DNA from 2 places in the Klebsiella sp. genome. Region 2 is predicted to be linked to the other one. Evidence: predicted binding sites of a transcription regulator. Region 2 holds the regulator's gene; the other holds the start of a gene.

Region 1 (3,419 bases), on a different contig from region 2:
GATCGCTTCCGTTTCGCCATTTCCAGCGAGGATCCACGAAGCGGGAACCTGGTGATGTTCCGCCAGCGCGAGGTGCAGTTGCTGATACTCAACATCCGGATAGCGTTCAGCACAGGCCATATTATCGATGATGGCGCGCTTTAAACTTTCCGGCATCCCGAGTGGATTAATATTGGCGCTAAAATCCAGTAATTGTTCCGCAGAGATACCCAATAGCGCGGCGGCCTCGCGGACGTTTCCGCCATGCGCGCTCTTCAATAGAGCCATTTACATTCCTGTTGCGTTACCCTCGCCTTGCCAGCGTCGCGCCGTCAGCGAAGTAGGCTTTAATCCCTGCCAGAATCGACTCTGCAACCTGCTGCTGGAATTTCGCCGTTTTCAATTTACGCTCTTCTTCGACGTTACTGATAAACGCGGTTTCCACCAGAATCGATGGAATATCCGGCGCTTTCAGCACCGCGAAGCCCGCCTGCTCAACGCGATTCTTGTGCAGGTTATTAATATTGCCCATCTTTTCCAACACCGCCTTGCCAAACTTCAGGCTATCGGCGATGGTCAGCGACTGCACCATGTCAAACATGGTGTGATCGACGTAGCGATCGCCGCTTTTGCTTACGCCGCCAATCAGATCCGAAGCGTTCTGGGTCTGGGCCAGAAACTTCGCTGCGGTACTGGTGGCCCCCTTAGTCGACAGCGCAAAGACCGAAGAGCCGCTGGGCTGTCGGCTGGTAAATGCATCGGCGTGAATAGAGACAAACAGGTCGGCACGCTGCTTCTGCGCCTTGGCAACGCGGACCTTCAGCGGGATAAAGACATCCTCGTTGCGGGTCATATAGACCTTCATATTGCCCTCTTTCTCGATCAGCGCGCGCAGCCTTCGGGCAATTTGTAGCACCACGTCTTTTTCGCGAGTGCGATATTTCCCCACCGCGCCAGAGTCTTCACCGCCGTGGCCGGGGTCGAGCATAATCACGATCGGCCGATCGCGCCCGGCTTTACCCGGTTTCGGCCCGCTTTCCGCAGGGGGAACCTGACGCTGAAGATCGCCTTTATTGTAATCCTCAAGCAGCGCCAGCAGCGGATCCTGCACATCGGTGGCGTTGGAGGGGTAGAGATCCATCACCAGACGCTCTTTAAAACCAGCAACCGGGGCCAGCGCAAAAAGCTGAGGTTTCACGTTCTGTTTCAGCTCAAACACCATGCGCACGGTTTGCGGATCGAACTGACCCACGCGAGCGGACTGAATATAAGGATCGTCGCCGCGAATCTGCCCGCCCATTCCTTTTAACACCGAGTTGAGGTTAACGCCTTCCAGATCCACGACCAGTCGTTCAGGATTACTGAGCGCAAACTGCCGATACTTCAGAATATGATTGGACTCCACGGTGACGCGGGTGTAGGTCGACGATGGCCAGACTCGCACGGCAACAACCTGCGCCGCAGCAGCCAACCCAACCGGACTCACACTCATTAACCACATGGCGCCCGCCCCTTGTAAAAAACGGCGGCGGCTTAATTCTGACTTGTATCCCGACATGCCACTCCCAAGCAGTAAGAAATCATTGGTATTTAAAACAAACAGATTGACCAGAAACTTTAACGAAAGGCGTATAACCTGTCATCTATAAAAGGGTAAACAATCTTTGACACCCTGATTTAGCTCACACTGCTTTCTCAACTCAGCAACAAATTGGCGCTTGCGTTTACCGGCAAAACAGAATAAAAATACACTAATTACGAATAATCATGCATTGAGGTTGTGTAATGGTGAAGGAACGTCGCACCGAACTGGTAGAGGGATTCCGCCATTCTGTCCCCTATATTAACGCCCATCGGGGTAAAACGTTTGTCATCATGCTGGGCGGAGAAGCCATCGAGCATGATAATTTTTCTAGTATAGTCAATGACATTGGCCTTCTTCACAGCCTGGGTATTCGCCTGGTAGTGGTCTATGGCGCACGCCCGCAGATTGACGCTAACCTGGCAGAGCATCGTCACGAGCCGGTTTATCACAAACAGACCCGAGTGACTGACGCCAAAACGCTTGAGCTGGTTAAGCAAGCGGCGGGCATGCTGCAGCTGGAAATTACCGCTCGCCTGTCTATGAGCCTGAACAACACGCCGTTGCAGGGTGCCCATATCAACGTGGTCAGCGGCAACTTCCTGATCGCACAGCCGTTAGGGGTAGATGACGGCGTGGATTATTGCCACAGCGGACGCATTCGGCGCATTGATGAAGAAGCCATTCACCGCCAGTTGGATAACGGCGCGATTGTGCTGATGGGGCCAGTTGCGGTGTCGGTCACTGGCGAAAGCTTTAACCTCACTTCCGAAGAGATTGCCACTCAACTGGCAATTAAGCTGAAAGCCGAAAAAATGATCGGCTTCTGCTCGTCGCAAGGGGTCTACGACCAGAATGGCGATATCGTTCCCGAACTGTTCCCCAACGAAGCTCAGGCGCGGGTTGAAGAGCTGGAAGCAGACGAAGATTATAATTCCGGCACGGTGCGGTTCCTGCGCGGGGCGGTCAAAGCCTGCCGTAGCGGCGTGCGTCGCTGTCATCTGATCAGTTATCAGGAAGACGGCACGCTGTTGCAGGAACTGTTCTCACGCGACGGTATCGGTACCCAGATTGTGATGGAGAGCGCCGAACAGATCCGTCGCGCCACCATCAACGATATCGGCGGGATCCTTGAACTGATTAGCCCACTGGAGCAACAGGGCATCCTGGTACGGCGTTCGCGCGAACAACTGGAGATGGAAATCGATAAATTCACCATTATTCAGCGTGACAACACCACGATCGCCTGCGCTGCCCTCTATCCGTTCCCGGAAGAGAAAATCGGTGAAATGGCCTGCGTGGCGGTGCATCCGGATTATCGTAGCTCATCACGCGGTGAAGTGCTGCTTGAGCGCATTGCCGCTCAGGCGAGGCAAATGGGCCTGAGTAAGCTGTTCGTGCTGACGACCCGAAGCATTCACTGGTTCCAGGAGCGCGGCTTTACCCCAGTAGACGTCGACCTGCTGCCGGAGAGCAAGAAAGAGATGTACAACTATCAGCGCCGCTCGAAGGTGCTGATGGCGGACTTGAGTTAATTCCCTCTCCCCGGAAACGCATACGTGACCGGGGATGATTCTTTTCTCCGACTATCGACCTACTTTATTATCACTTCCCCTTTAGACCTTTCTTGCCTATATTTTGCTAAAATGGAATTAAAAATATAAATACGGAGAGTGCCATTAATGGACAACTCGGGAAACTGGTTTACCCGCTACACAAGAGTGATGATCGCAATCCTCTCTTTGTATCCCTGGCTGATAATATTGCTGGCCTTTCTCGACGTAGGACATAAACCTGCAGGCGGATTTTTTAGCGCAGGCGCTGCGCTTGCCCTGACGCTGGCGGGATTGTCATTTAT
Region 2 (3,419 bases):
TATCGGCAGCGGTTTCGTCGCTGACGACCAATACGGCGCGACGCAAGGAGAACCATCTGCCGGCGCTGTATCGCCAACTTTTTTTACTGCTGAATAAGTTCCCTGGCGATATCGCGCGTTTTCGTCTGGCGCTGACCTTGATTATTGCCCATCAACGTCTGCGTGATGCACCTGTACCGATAAACGACGACCTGTCTGCGTTTCATCGGCAGCTACGGCGTACAGCCGATCGCGTTATTTCTGCCGGTAGCGATGATAAACGTCGATATTATTTCGCCAGACTGTTAGATGAACTCAATATCTATCAGGAAAAGCTACAGCACTGGGAAGCATCACCGCAGGTGACGGAACCCGTGCGCAGGCTGGTGGAGATGCTGCATAAATACCAGCATGTACTGATCAATAGCTAACCGCCTGAACCGCCGCGTTATAGGTTGATATAGCGGGTTTTATGGCTGGATAAGGCGCTAACACTCACCTGGCGATAAGCAGCGTAGATGCTTTAGCATTTGATGAAGCGGAAGAAGGGCTGGAAGGGAACTCGCGTTTTAACGCACGACAGAGACAAAAAAAGCCCCCAACAGGCGGGGGCAAGTCGTCAGATGAGACGACGAGGGTTTATTTGTACAGCTCAGCAGTAGCATGCCAGCTGTCACCAGTACGGGCTTCAATAATACGGTAGCTGCTGGCGCCTTCTTTCTCGGCTTTAGCCGCCAGTTCCTGACGCATATCCATTGGGGCGCTACCTACTTGAGAAACGGAAACGGTACCCATAGATTGCAGATTTTGTGCCTGCTCAGCGTTAACTTGATTGACGGCAGCGTTCGCGCCAAAAGAGAGTACGGAAGCAAGGCCCAGGGATGCGATGATAATTGCGCTTTTCATAATCTTTACTCCAATCATATTGTTTGCAGCGGCGGGAGGTTGCAATGCACTCAGGCCGCTGGGGATATTCTGCATTTCAGCTAATGACCGAAAATTGTTAAATCTTATTTATAAAGCTCTGCAGTTGCATGCCAGTGGTCACCAGTACGCGCTTCAATGATGCGATAGGAGGAAGCGCCTTCTTCTTGAGCTTTCTTATTCAGCATTTCGTGCATATCCATCGGGGAAGCACTTACCGCGCCGACGGAAATAGTGCCGATTGCCTGACGGCCTTGAGCCTGTTCGCTGTTAATAGAATCAGCGGCAAAAGCGCCGAAAGACAGAACGGAAAGGATGCTTAATGCTGCTACAGTGGTTTTGATTTTCATGATGTTCACCTCGTCGAATCTTATTGTTGGGGGTCTTTGTTTCGTGACCCTCATCACAAAATCAAGTATACACTAATCACTGAAAATATTAATACCGTGCTAATTGTTGTTCTTGTAAATAATTACAAAGAAATGTCTTCTTTATAACGTATAAGAATTAGAAATGTCAGGCTTTGGTCATGACTGACTTTTATAGTTAATAAAATCATATGGATAGTATGATTTGATCTTTTGTGCGCTTCAGGGATATTCATTAGGTAAAGGAATGTATAGAAGTGGAAAAACACACTAAATGTTAAAAAAATGCTGATTTTTTGAGAGGAAGCCCTCTGGAGTTAACCAGAGGGAAGAAGCTTAGAGTTCCTGTTCAAACAGGACGAGAATGGCATCATGCAGATCTTTAACGCTAAAACCTCTGGCTGGGGTGGTAAAGATAGTATCGTCACCTGCAATGCTGCCAAGAATACCTTCAGCCTTGCCTAAAGAGTCCAGCAGTCTGGCAATCAGCTGTGCTGCGCCAGGGCTGGTATGGATGACGACGACCGAATCGTTATAGTCGATATCCAGCACCAAATTTTTCAGCGGGCTGGAGGTTGTCGGGACGCCAAGCTCGGCAGGCAGGCAGTACACCATCTCCATTTTGGCATTACGGGTACGCACTGCGCCAAATTTCGTGAGCATACGCGAGACTTTCGATTGATTGATATTATCGAAGCCTTCCTCTTGTAGCGCCTGTACGATTTCACCTTGAGAGCTGAATTTTTCTTCTTTAAGCAGCGCTTTGAACGCTTTAACCAGTTCTTCTTGTTTCGCCGAACTTCGCATAAGTCACCCAATTATGGTGGTAAAAACAACATCATTATGCATAACCATGCATTTTTATGCAAATAATCCGCAGGGGAGAAGCGTAAATAATGTTATGAAGGGGGCATATTTTAGCAAAAAACCCTAATAAGGAACATGCCTTCGTCACGGCACGCAAATTGCTACAAAAGTAAATGAAATGTTATTAAATGATGTTGTTCTGCCCAATGCGCTGGGTGTATTGTAACCAACAGTCGATCCGGTACTACGCTTTGCTGGATGGTCAGTCTCAGGGAGGAAAATGCGAAGCTGTTGCATCGCTGCGCACGACCACGCATTCTTCAGCCATAATTATTGTAATTGTTCATCTTGTGAATTAAGGTCCAGGCGACGGAGTAACGAAAGACTATTTTAACCATAATAAGGAGTTTAGGATGAAAGTTGCAGTCCTCGGCGCCGCTGGTGGAATTGGCCAGGCGCTTGCCCTACTACTTAAGACCCAACTGCCTTCAGGTTCAGAACTCTCGTTGTACGACATTGCTCCGGTAACCCCGGGCGTGGCGGTTGATCTTAGCCATATCCCTACCGATGTAAAAATCAAAGGTTTTTCCGGTGAAGACGCAACCCCGGCACTGGAAGGTGCTGATGTGGTGCTGATATCCGCAGGTGTCGCGCGTAAGCCCGGCATGGATCGCTCCGATTTATTTAACGTTAACGCCGGGATTGTGAAAAATCTGGTGCAACAGATCGCCAAAACCTGCCCGCAAGCCTGCGTTGGGATTATTACCAACCCGGTGAATACAACGGTGGCGATTGCGGCCGAAGTGCTGAAAAAAGCTGGCGTTTACGATAAGAACAAGCTGTTTGGCGTCACGACGCTGGATATTATCCGTTCAAATACGTTTGTCGCTGAGCTGAAGGACAAATCTTCATCAGACGTTGAAGTGCCGGTTATTGGCGGCCACTCTGGCGTAACCATTCTTCCTTTATTGTCACAAATTCCTGGCGTGAGCTTTAGCGAACAGGAAATTGCTGATTTGACTAAGCGCATTCAAAACGCCGGAACTGAAGTTGTTGAAGCAAAAGCCGGTGGTGGTTCAGCGACGCTGTCGATGGGCCAGGCTGCAGCGCGATTCGGCCTCTCTTTGGTTCGCGCAATGCAAGGTGAGAAAGGGGTTGTAGAATGTGCTTATGTTGAAGGTGATGGTCAATATGCCCGCTTCTTCTCACAGCCGTTACTGTTGGGTAAAAATGGCGTAGAAGAGCGCCGAACTATTGGCAAACTCAGCGCGTTCGAGCAGCAGGCTCTGGAAGGGATGCTGGATACGTTGAAGAAAGATATCGCCCTCGGCGAAGATTTTG

What was found. The regulator ArgR, encoded in region 2, controls arginine synthesis, uptake and breakdown. The targets are predictions, from matches to a motif close to ANTGAATAAAAATACANT.
Region 1: argA (amino-acid N-acetyltransferase) is a predicted target of ArgR. The motif match lies at 1,715-1,732, and genes of this name have one in related genera.

Annotation. Positions count from the first base shown of each region.
Region 1 covers NZ_JAPUEW010000058.1:16,421-19,839, reverse strand. The annotation lists gene cobD (threonine-phosphate decarboxylase CobD) at 1-267, opposite strand, end outside; gene amiC (N-acetylmuramoyl-L-alanine amidase AmiC) at 284-1,537, opposite strand; gene argA (amino-acid N-acetyltransferase) at 1,765-3,096, shown strand; gene QVF11_RS17770 (hypothetical protein) at 3,244-3,419, shown strand, end outside.
Region 2 covers NZ_JAPUEW010000004.1:32,269-35,687, forward strand. The annotation lists gene aaeB (p-hydroxybenzoic acid efflux pump subunit AaeB) at 1-410, shown strand, start outside; gene yhcN-B (DUF1471 family stress response protein YhcN-B) at 619-885, opposite strand; gene yhcN (peroxide/acid stress response protein YhcN) at 990-1,253, opposite strand; gene argR (transcriptional regulator ArgR) at 1,608-2,078, opposite strand; gene mdh (malate dehydrogenase) at 2,492-3,419, shown strand, end outside.